Regions from separate parts of the Niveibacterium microcysteis genome, predicted to be linked through region 1. Evidence: predicted binding sites of a transcription regulator. Region 1 holds the regulator's gene; the other holds the start of a gene.
What was found. The regulator HrcA, encoded in region 1, represses chaperone genes, less so after heat shock. The targets are predictions, from matches to a motif close to TNTTAGCACTCNNNGNCNNNGAGTGCTAANA.
Positions count from the first base shown of each region.

Region 1 (5,952 bases):
CGCCCCCCGCCGCGATGAACGCGTGTTTGCATTCCATCGCGATCTCTTCGAGTGTTTCAAGGCAGTCGGAAACAAAGCCGGGGCAGATTACATCCACCTTCTTGACGCCGGCTTTTGCCAGCGCTTGAAGCGTTGGCTCGGTGTAAGGCTGCAGCCACTCGGCGCGACCAAAGCGTGACTGGAAGGTCAGCACGTAGTCCTCTGGCTTGAGTGCGAGGGCTTCTGCGAGGCGCCGAGCCGTCTTGTGGCATTCGCAGTGATACGGGTCGCCGCGATCGAGCGTGTAGCGCGGCACGCCATGAAAACTCATGACCAACCGTTCAGCCCGGCCACTGCGCTGCCAGTGCTCTCGCACGCTGGCAGCCAGCGCGGCGACATAGGCGTCGTCGTCCGCGAAGGCGCGCACGAGCCGTAGCTCAGGCAAGTTGCGACAGCCCTGCATCCAGCTCGCGAGGGCGTCTGCGACCGACCCGGTGGTGCTGCCGGCGTATTGCGGGTAGAGCGGCACAACGAGGATGCGGGTACAGCCGGCGGCGCGCATGGCATCGAGCTGTGCAGGCATCGACGGGTTGCCGTAGCGCATCGCATGCAACACTTCGATCGGCTGCTGCCGATTCTGGCCAAGGTAGCCACGCAGCAGCTTTGCCTGGCGCTGCGTGTGCACCGCCAGCGGTGAGCCATCGCGGTCCCACACACTTGCATACTTCAGTGCTGACTTCTTTGGTCGCGTATTCAGAATGATGCCGTTGAGGATCGGCCACCAAACCAGACGCGGAATTTCAACGACACGCGGATCCGACAGGAACTCCTTCAGGTAGCGACGTAGGGCGCTCGGCGTCGGCGCATCCGGCGTGCCGAGGTTGACCAGCAGTACGCCGACCTTCGGGGCCGTGCCATGCCGGAAGGGCGGTTCGGGTTTGAAGCGGGGCATCAATGGGCTCAGTTCTGCGGGGTGAGGGCGCTCGAGAGCAGGCGCGCGGTGATGTCGACGATCGGGATCACGCGCTCATAGGCCATCCGGGTCGGGCCGATTACGCCGAGTGAGCCGACCACCTGCCCATCGACCTTGTAGGGGGCGGTGACGACGGTGCAATCGTCGAGCGATGCAATGCCGGATTCGCCGCCAATGAAAATCTGAACACCCTGTGCATCGCGCGACACCTCAAGCAGCTGCAGCAGCCCGGTCTTGTGTTCGAACAGCCGGAACAGGTCGCGCAGACGCGCCATGTTGGACGACAGGTCCTCGACTTCCAGCAGGTTGCGCTCGCCGCTCAGCACATAGGAGGACGCGTTCGTCTCGGAGATTGCATCCTGCCCCGCGGTGATCGCTGCGGACATCAGCTCCGACATGTCCTCACGCAACTGGACCAGCTCGGCGCGCACACGCTCGCGAATCTCGTCGAATTCGAGGCCGGCGAAGTTCTGGTTGAGGAAGTTGGTGGCGCGCACTAGTTCATCGCCGGTGTAAGGCCGCTGCGTCATCAGGATGCGGTTCTGCACATCCCCGTTCTGCGTCACGATGATCAGCAGGATGCGGCGTTCCGACAGGCCGACAAACTCCAATTGCCGGATGCGCGTGGCTTCCTTGCGGGCCGTCACCACCACGCCAGCAAAGCGGGTGAGTTCGGATAGCAGGTGTGACGCGGTGCTGATCACTCGCTGCGGCTGGTCGGGCTGTAAATGGTGTTCCAGCTCAAGCAGTTGCGCTTGCTGCAGCGGTTGCACCGTGAGCAGGCTGTCCACAAACAGGCGATAGCCCTTGGCGGTTGGCACCCGGCCGGCGGAGGTATGCGGCGACGTAACGAGGCCGAACTCTTCGAGGTCGGCCATGACGTTGCGGATCGTGGCGGGCGATAGCTCAAGCCCCGACGAGCGCGACAATGCGCGCGAGCCGACCGGCTGGCCGTCTGCAATGTACCGCTCGACCAGCGTCTTCAACAGGATCTGCGCACGCTGGTCGAGTGGCTGATTGGCGGGGCGTGATTCCATGTCGGCCATTCTAGGGAAAAAAAGCACGATCGCAACGCGTCGGCGCTATCGATCCGGAGGCGCGCCGTGCTTGCGGCAGCCGCAGTGCGCCTTGTGGTTAAATGGGTGCCATGCAGAACGGTTTCAAGACGATCGCGCTCATTGGAAAGTACCAGAGTCCGGAAGTGTCGGACGCGGTGCTTCGCCTTGCGCTGTTCCTGCGCGAGCGCGCCTGTGAAGTGCTGATTGAACAGGGTACCGCGAGCGCTACCGGCATTGGCGGTGAATTCCGCGTTGCGGCGTTTGACGAGATCGGTGCCAAGGCAGATCTTGCCATCGTGCTGGGCGGCGACGGAACGCTGCTGACCGCGGCGCGGCGACTCGCGAGCCATGCTGTGCCGCTGGTCGGTGTCAACCAGGGGCGCCTCGGCTTTCTCACCGATATTCCGCGCGAAGACATGTTCGAGCACGTCGGCGCGATCCTCGCTGGCCGTGCGCGGCACGACACCCGGATGCTGCTTGAGGCAGAAGTCGTGCGCGCGGGCGATCGCGTGTTCCACACCATGGCGCTGAACGATGCGGTGGTCAGCAAGGGCGAGATCGGTCGCATGATCGAGTTCGAACTGCATCTCGACGGCGAGTTTGTCTATCACCAGAGATCAGATGGCATCATCGTGTGTACACCCACCGGGTCCACGGCATATGCCATGTCTGCCAACGGCCCCATTCTTCACCCGGGCGTGACGGGTATCGCCCTGGTTCCTTTGTGTCCGCATGCGCTGACTCACCGGCCGATTACCGTGTCGGACGATTGCCGAATCGAAATCGTGGTGCAGCCACCGCATGACGCGCGCGTGCATTTCGATGGGCAGGCGCGCTTCGATGCCCGCGCCGGCGATCGGATACGCATCTGGCGTTCAGATCACGTCGTGACCCTGTTGCACCCGCCCGGTTACAGCTACTACTCCATCCTGCGCCAAAAGCTCCACTGGAGCGCTGCGCCACGACTTCCCTGAAGGACTTACCGTGTTACGTCGTCTGACGATCCGAGACTTTGTCCTGGTCGATCAACTCGACCTCGAATTCGCGCCCGGCTTCGGTGTGCTCACAGGCGAAACCGGGGCGGGCAAATCGATTCTGCTGGATGCGCTGTCGCTGCTGCTTGGCGATCGCGCCGATAGCGCCATGGTTCGGGCGGGCTGTGAGCGCGCCGAAATCTCAGGCATGTTCGATTGCGCACCGGTGGGCCCGGTTGCTGCCTGGCTAAACGAGAACGACCTTGAGGCCGATACCGAGGTTCTGGTCCGTCGCGTAGTCGATGGAGGGGGCCGTTCGCGTTGCTATGTGAACGGATCGCCCGTCACGGCGGCGCAGCTCAAATCGCTTGGCGAACTGCTGGCCGATATTCACGGTCAGCACGCGCACCATGCCTTGCTGCGAGGCGACGCGCAGCGAGAGCTGCTCGATACGCATGCCGGCGCAACGGCCTTGGCCAAGGAGGTGTCGGCGGCCTGGCGGGCCTGGCAAGCGGCGGTTCGTGCGCTCGAAACTGCTGAAGCCGAAGGCGAGGCTACCGCGCGCGAGCGCGAGATGCTCGAATGGCAATTGAGTGAAGCGCGCACGCTCGCATTCGTCCAAGCCGAATGGCAGCAAACCAATGCGGACCATCAACGCTTGTCGCACGCCGCGGGCTTGATCGAGGGTGCGGGCGCTGCGCTGGACGCCTTGGACGAGGGTGAGCTGGCGATCGCGACCGAGGTCGAACGGCTCGCCGCCCGCATGGCGGAGTTGGCCCGGTTTGACGGCCATCTCACGCCGGTCGCCGAATTGCTTGATGGCGCGGGTATCGCACTTGGTGAGGCGGTGGCCGAGCTTCGACGCTATCGCGACCGAATGGAGCTCGATCCGGAAGCGCTGGCCGAATGCGAGCGGCGCATTGCGGCGGTCACGCAGTTTGCGCGCAAGTATCGCGTGGCGCCGGAGGGGATCCCTGCTCTTGAGGCGGAATGGGGCGAACGCCTTGCCCTGATTGAACGGGCGAGCGACCTCGATGCGCTCGCGTTGGCAGAGTCGGATGCGCGCACTGCATACCACACGCTGGCTGCCGAGCTCAGTGAGCGCCGGCGCGTCGCGGCCGCGTCGCTTGGCTCAAGCGTCACCGAAGCGATGCAAGATCTTGCGATGGCCGGAGGCCGGTTCGAGATTCGGCTTGCTGAAGCGCCGTCCGGCGGTGCGCACGGTCAGGAAGTGGTTGAGTTCCTGGTTGCGGCAAATCCGCATCAGGAACCCCGCCCGCTTGCGAAAGTGGCGTCGGGTGGCGAGCTTTCCCGGATCGGGCTGGCGATCCAGGTGATCGCCAGTGAGGCGCAAGCGGTGCCGACGCTCGTTTTCGACGAAGTGGATGTCGGTATCGGCGGGCGTGTCGCCGAGGTGGTCGGGCGGCGCCTCAGCGAGCTTGGCAGGCGTTGCCAGGTGCTGTGTGTGACCCACCTGCCACAGGTTGCCGCGCGGGCGGATTGGCAGTGGCAGATTTCCAAGGAGTCGCGCGACGGGGCGACATACTCCCGCGTTCAAGTGCTGGATGCCGCCGCCCGTATCGATGAAATCGCCCGAATGCTGGGCGGTGAGCGGATTACCGAAACGACGCGAACCCATGCGGCTGAGATGCTGGGCTTCGAGGCAACGACGGGGTGATCGCGTCGCCGAGCACAGCCTGAATAAAAACGGCGCCCGAGGGCGCCGTTTTTCTTTACTCGTTGGCGTTCAGCGGGAACGCGGGCGGCATGTTCCGCTTGTGCGGACAATCGTCCTTGAGGCAGTCGACATACAGGTGAAGCGCATGCTCACGCACCTTGAAACCGCGGTCGCTGGCGATGCGGTTCTGCTTCTCTTCGATGTCGGCATCGTAGAACTCTTCGACGCGTCCGCATTGCATGCAGACAAGATGGTCGTGATGCTGGCCGTGGTTCAGTTCAAATACCGCTTTCGCGGATTCAAAGTGATGGCGCTCGAGCAAACCCGCCTGTTCGAACTGCGTCAGAACGCGATACACCGTCGCAAGCCCGATATCCATGTTCTCGGCCATCAGCATGCGATAGACGTCCTCCGCGGTGAGGTGACGCTGATCGGTACGCTGAAAGAGTTCCAGGATCTTGAGCCGGGGCAGAGTGGCTTTGAGACCCATGCTCTTGAGACTTTGGGAATTGGTCATGGAGGCCTGGCACGGGGGTCGGTTCAGACCCTTATGATATAGTCTGACGCTCCATTTGAAAACGCGACTCGCTCCGTCGAATCCATGCCGCGCTTGAGTTTTCGCTCTGCCGTACTGCTCTCCCTGTTTTGCCTGATCCCCTTGACGAGCGGTTGCGAATGGCTGCGCCCGTATCGGGTCGACGTCCGGCAAGGCATGTCCATCACCGGCGAAATGGTCGGTCGTCTGAAGACCGGCATGACGCCTGAGCAAGTGCGTTTCATTCTTGGCACCCCGTTGCTGAATGATCCGTTCCATGCGGATCGCTGGGACTATCCGTATGAGTTCCGCTCCGGTCGCAGCTCGTCGGTTGATCGCAAGGTGTTCTCGGTTTACTTCGTCGACGGAAAGCTTGCCCGCTGGGATGGCGACATCCAGCCGGCGCCGCCCAACGATGACGGACAGAATCGCCTGATCGAAATCGAGCCGCGCAAGAAGTAAGCCTGCCATACCCACCAATCGCAGCAACGAATCGTCTTTCGAGGATTGAGCATGACCGTCAACGTCGCGATCGCCGGTGCGTCCGGACGCATGGGCCGGATGCTGATCGAGGCCACTTTGCGGGATCCGGCGTGTGCGCTGGCCGCGGCGCTTGATCTGCCGGATAGCCCCTTTCTTGGGCGTGACGCTGGTGAATTGGTCGGTATTGGCCAGTCGGTGGCGATTAGCTCGGATGTTGCCGCTGCGTTCGACGTGGCTGATTGCTTGATCGATTTCACCCGCCCGGAAGGCAC
Region 1 is NZ_CP071060.1:2,823,985-2,829,936, reverse strand. It holds gene hemH (ferrochelatase) at 1-931, opposite strand, end outside; gene hrcA (heat-inducible transcriptional repressor HrcA) at 940-1,989, opposite strand; gene JY500_RS12815 (NAD kinase) at 2,100-2,984, shown strand; gene recN (DNA repair protein RecN) at 2,995-4,662, shown strand; gene fur (ferric iron uptake transcriptional regulator) at 4,718-5,179, opposite strand; gene JY500_RS12800 (outer membrane protein assembly factor BamE) at 5,273-5,659, shown strand; gene dapB (4-hydroxy-tetrahydrodipicolinate reductase) at 5,711-5,952, shown strand, end outside.

Region 2 (5,952 bases), 1.1 Mb from region 1:
TGCTGAGCCTGCAGGTTCTCGTCGAGGCGCTGCATCATGTCGTTGAACGCGATGATCAAGGGCCGCACTTCCTCCGGCACGCTTGCAGGCTCGATCGGCGAAAGATCGGCCGGGCGGCGCCGGCGAATCAGCGCCTGCAGCCGGTTGAGCGGCGCAATCCCGCGCGTGAGGCCCAGCCACACCAGCACCACCGTCGCCGGAATCACAAGAAACTGCGGCAACAGCACGCCGGTGACGATGCGTGAGGCGAGCGCCTCGCGCTTGTTGCGCGTTTCAGCGACCTGCACAATCGCCTCGCCCTTACCGTCCGGCAGCAAAAAGCGGCGGCGCGCGATGCGCACATCCTCGCCCGCAATTTCGAGGTCGGCGAAATGAAGGGCGCGCGCGGGGTGTTCGTCGTCCTCCGCCGGCTCAGGTGGTGGCGGCGGTAGTTCGACATCCCCCACGACCAGTTCGCCGCGCGGGCCGATCACCTGGTAGTAGATCGCATCTTCTTCGTCGGCACGCAGCAGTGCGCGCGCCGGCGCCGGGAAGTTCACCGTCACCCGCCCCATCGCGTCGACCTGCATCAGCCTTGCAATGGCGGCGACGTTCGCTTCCAAGGCCCGATCGTATGGTTTGTCGGCAATGCCCTGCGCGACATGGTGGGTAGCGATGATCGAGATGGGCCACAGGAACAGCAGCGGCGCGAGCATCCAGTCGAGGATCTCGCCGAACAGGGAATACGGCGGGCGTCGCCCTCCCGCGCCGCCCTTGGACGACGCGGAGCCGGGCCATCTAGGTAGCCGCATCCGGCTTTTCAAGGCAGTAACCGAGCCCGCGCACCGTGGCGATCTTCAGGCCCGACGGCTCCAGCTTCTTGCGCAGGCGATGGACGTAGACCTCGATCGCGTTGTGCGAGACCTCCTCGCCCCATCCGCACAGATGGTCGACCAGCTGCTCCTTGCTCACCAGGCGCCCGGCGCGCAGCAACAGCGTTTCCAGCACGCCGATCTCGCGCGCGGAGAGCTCCACAACCTGGCCACCCACCATAACGACGCGGTCCGCCTGGTCGTAGGACAGCGCCCCGAGCGTGATGCAGCGCCCCTGCCCGGTGCCCCGCCGCGTCAGCGCGCGGGCGCGCGCTTCGAGTTCGGGCAGCGCGAAGGGCTTGGTCATGTAGTCGTCAGCACCGGCATCGAGCCCGCGCACACGCTCTTCGATCGCATCCTGTGCGGTGAGAATCAGAACCGGCGTGGTCGATTTGCGCCCACGCAGGCGCTTGAGCACTTCGATGCCCGGAAGTTTTGGCAGGCCCAGGTCAAGCACCACCAGGTCGTATGACTGGCTGGCGAGCGCGGCATCGGCCTCGCTGCCGGTTGGCACATGATCGACCGCGAAGCCGCCGCGTTTGAGCGCGCGAATCAGCGCATCGGCAATGATCTCGTCGTCTTCAGCGAGCAGGATTCTCATGGGATGCCCCGGGAGCCGCACTGGCAGGACGCCAGCGCGCTGCGAACGGCAGTTTAGCACCCACCCCCCTTGAGGCGTCACAGCACCTGCGGGGCGCCGGAAGGGCGAAAAAAAGCCCCGCACGAAACGCACGGGGCCTCAGGAATGTTTGGCCACGTGAGGGCAGCCGTTTTCGATATTACTGTTGCGTGCCCGCAAATCAAGAGGCAAATCGCGGCGGGCTCCCTGCGGCTGTTTGTGCGAGCCGTTCTCATCAGCACCAAAGCCTTGTCGCGCATGGTTCAGCAACCCCGGAATTTGCAAAACGCATACCCTTCATCGATCATTGCGGCCATACGCCAGCGGATTGCATTTGTCGTATTCCCGCAACAACGCCGCGTTAAGCCGTTTCGACGCCGTCGCGGCGCGGCATTGCGCCGGGCCGCAGAAGCAAGCACAGTAAGAAAAGAAAGAGGCGCATACAACGATGTGCGCCAGCGAGAGAGACAACATGAGAGATACCGTCTTCTTCAAGACTGAGGCCGGCGCGCAGGAGATCACCGCGCGTCAGATCCGCCTGCATCCGCGCGTGCGCTCCCTGCTCGTGCTGATCGACGGCAAGCACCGTGCAGGCGAACTGCTCGATACACTGCAGACAATCGGGGTCACCGAGGACAGCTTCCGCGAACTGATCGGCCACGGGCTGATCGCGGGTACCGGGGCCGAGGCCAACGCCCCGCCTGTTGCAATCGAAGCGTCGCCCGACGCGCCAGACACCGAAATCCCCGCCGCAGCCGGTGAAGATGTGGCGCAGGCGGCGCCCGCCGACGAGCAGGAGCAGCGCCGCGCGCTGTACGCCTATTTCAACCTGCATATCCGCGAAACGCTGGGGCTGCGCGGTTTCATGCTGCAACTGCAGGTCGAGAAGGCCGAAACGCTCGCCGACTACGCTGCGATCCGCGACCAATTCCTCGCCGCAGCGCGCAAGTCCAAAGGTGAAGTGGTGGCGGCTGCCATGCAAGCCGAACTCGATCGCCTGCTCGCACCGCCCGCCTGAGCCCGCCGCAAACGGCGCCCCCAAAAAAGAAACCCCGCCGGAGCGGGGTTTCTTCATTCAGCCGTTCGGATGAACCGGGACAATTACATGCCCATGTCCATGCCGCCCATGCCGCCCATGCCGCCAGGCATGCCGCCGGCCGGCTTGTCTTCCGGCAGTTCGGCAACCATCGCGTCGGTGGTCAGGATCAGCGAAGCGACCGAAGCGGCGTTCTGCAGCGCGGTGCGGGTCACCTTGGCCGGATCCAGCACGCCCAGCTCGACCAGGTCACCATAGGTGCCGTTCGAAGCGTTGTAGCCGTAGTTGCCCGAACCTTCCAGCACCTTGGCGATCACGACCGACGGCTCGTCGCCGGCGTTCGCAACGATCTGGCGCAGCGGCTCTTCGATCGCGCGCAGCACGATCTTGATGCCGGCGTCCTGGTCGGCGTTGTCGCCCTTGATGGCGCCAACCGCAGCGCGGGCGCGCAGCAGGGCAACGCCACCACCGGCAACCACGCCTTCTTCAACGGCGGCACGGGTAGCGTGCAGCGCGTCTTCGACACGGGCCTTCTTTTCCTTCATTTCGACTTCGGTCGCAGCACCGACCTTGATCACCGCAACACCGCCGGCCAGCTTGGCCTTGCGCTCTTGCAGCTTTTCCTTGTCGTAGTCGCTGGTCGCGGTTTCGATCAGGGCGTCGATCTGGGCCACACGAGCCTGGATCGCTTCAGCCTTGCCGTTGCCGTCGATGATGGTGGTGTTTTCCTTCTCGACTTCGATGCGCTTGGCTTGGCCCAGGTCAGCCAGGGTAGCCTTCTCGAGCGTCAGGCCAACTTCCTCGGCGATCACGGTGCCGCCGGTCAGGATGGCGATGTCTTCGAGCATGGCCTTGCGACGGTCGCCGAAGCCCGGGGCCTTGACGGCAACGGTCTTCAGGATGCCGCGGATGTTGTTCACCACCAGGGTCGCCAGGGCTTCGCCTTCGACGTCTTCAGCGATGATCAGCAGCGGACGGCCGGCCTTCGCCACTTGCTCCAGCACCGGCAGCAGGTCGCGGATGTTCGAGATCTTCTTGTCGAACAGCAGCACGAAGGGGTTGTCCAGAGCGGCGATCTGACGCTCCTGGTTGTTGATGAAGTACGGCGACAGGTAGCCGCGGTCGAACTGCATGCCTTCAACGACATCCAGCTCGTTGTCGAGCGACTTGCCGTCTTCGACGGTGATCACGCCGGCCTTGCCGACCTTGTCCATCGCGCTGGCGATGATGTCGCCGATCGAGCTGTCGGAGTTGGCCGAGATCGAACCGACCTGGGCGATTTCCTTCGAGGTGGTGGTCGGCTTGGCGGCCTTCTTCACTTCGGCGACCAGGGCGGTGACAGCCTTGTCGATACCGCGCTTCAGGTCCATCGGGTTGTGGCCCGACACGACCAGCTTCATGCCTTCGCGAACGATGGCCTGGGCCAGCACGGTCGCGGTGGTGGTGCCGTCACCGGCGTTGTCCGAGGTCTTGGAAGCAACTTCCTTGACCATCTGTGCGCCCATGTTCTCGAACTTGTCCTTCAGCTCGATTTCCTTGGCGACGGAGACGCCGTCCTTGGTCACGGTCGGGGCGCCGAACGAGCGCTCCAGCACCACGTTGCGACCCTTCGGGCCGAGGGTGACCTTGACCGCGTTGGCCAGGATGTTGACGCCATTGACGATCTTGACGCGTGCGTCGTCGCCGAACAGAACTTGCTTAGCGGGCATTGTGTAGCTCCTGAATACTCTGGAATTTCAGACCGGGGAACGGGAGGCTCAGGCCTCGACCACGCCCAGGATGTCTTCTTCACGCATGACCAGGACTTCCTGGCCATCGACCTTGACGGTCTGGCCGGCGTACTTGCCGAACAGCACGCGGTCGCCAACCTTCAGATCAACCTTGCGCACTTCACCGTTGTCCAGGAACTTGCCCGGGCCAACTGCGACGACTTCGCCCTGGTCCGGCTTCTCGCCTGCGGAATCAGGGATCACGATGCCGGATGCGGTGGTGCGCTCGGCTTCGATGCGCTTGACGATCACACGGTCGTGCAAAGGACGGATCTTCATCAGGTCACTCCTCGTACGTAGTACGTTCAATGAATCGGGCCGGCGAACCGGCCCCGAAAAAACGGTAGCGGCGGGGTGCGTTTGCGCGCCATGCTGTTAGCACTCACCCCTGACGAGTGCTAATAATAGGTGCGACCTCCCCCCTTTTCAAGTCGCGACCTTCAAAAAACCGGCGGCAACGCGCGCGCCGAGACGCACGCCAAACGCTGCCAGATGACGCGGCTATGCCGCCCTTGCTGGCGACAGCCTGCTGCGCGCCGCCGTCCGCACCGTGTTCGGGCGGCTTAGCCCGGCCGCCATGGACAACTCGTAGTTAGCGTTACTGCGGGCACGTGCGGCCGCGAACTTGAGCGCCTCAACCAGCTCGACCTGCTCGCCGACAGCAAGCGACCGCCCCTCGAGCGCACGTAGCCGGCGAGCAAGGCGGCGTCGGCAGTTAACACCCGCTTCGTGGATTTGATGCTCGACCTCTGCGATGGCGCGGGTTACGTCCTCTGACGTCAAGGGCGCGCCTGAATAGCGATCACGCAGCATCCGGCCGCGGCTGCGAAATTCATTGAGAACGGTTTGATGGATTGCGCTGGCGGTCAGCGTTGAGTTGGTGCTCATGCAGGCTCCTGAACCAAACAGAATGACGCGATCTTCGCAGCGCTCCGCGCACGCCGCTTTACCTTGGCGGCCAATAGCCTGTCCGGCCAGCGCAGCAGAGTCCTTAAGACGGCGGCGCGAGCAGGCTGGTGGCGGTGAGGGGCAAGCCGACGCGGAAGGTGGGACCGCCCCCCTCGACCGATTTGGCGACGATGTCGCCCCCCAACACCGAGCTCACGACGTTGTGCACAATGTGCAGGCCGACGTGGCTGCTGCCTCGCCAGAGCTTGGTGGTGACAAACGCGTCAAAGGTCTGGGGCAAATGGCGACTTGGCATACCAACGCACTGCCGGAACCGACGATCGGAGCCATATCGATCGATCGCCGGCGTCGCAGACGCAGGCAACCTCCGCGCGCCCCGCCAAGCCGTGCAGCGATCGGTTCTTAAGCAATGGATGCCCAAGGTGCTCGGCGAGCGTTGCAACGCAAGCATCGGCCTGAAAAGCCCCGCTCGTTTGGTGCGCGCGTTCGGGCAAACGCAGCAAGGCCGAGAAATTGTGAAATTCGTGTGTAGCGCTCAAGTCGGCGCCCCGCCGGCCGTCACATAGGCATCGAACGTCGGAACCGCCGGGGGCGGCACTTCGCCGCCCCCCGCCCACACGAGGCTTCGCCCCGCAGCGACGACAGAACTAGAACGGACAATGAAGAAATCCCGTGTGCCGACCGCGCTGCTGCTGGTCGCTTACGGCGCGGCGGCGCTCTTGAGCACCAGCGGCGCCGTAGCTCGACCACCTGCCAGCGAACAGTGGC
Region 2 is NZ_CP071060.1:3,893,470-3,899,421, forward strand. It holds gene JY500_RS17665 (sensor histidine kinase) at 1-791, opposite strand, end outside; gene JY500_RS17670 (response regulator) at 778-1,452, opposite strand; gene JY500_RS17675 (hypothetical protein) at 1,943-2,488, shown strand; gene groL (chaperonin GroEL) at 2,572-4,215, opposite strand; gene JY500_RS17685 (co-chaperone GroES) at 4,264-4,554, opposite strand; gene JY500_RS17690 (hypothetical protein) at 4,777-5,163, opposite strand; gene JY500_RS17695 (HAMP domain-containing histidine kinase) at 5,267-5,479, opposite strand; gene JY500_RS17700 (sensor histidine kinase) at 5,844-5,952, shown strand, end outside.
Region 2: JY500_RS17685 (co-chaperone GroES) is a predicted target of HrcA. The motif match lies at 4,649-4,679, and genes of this name have one in related genera.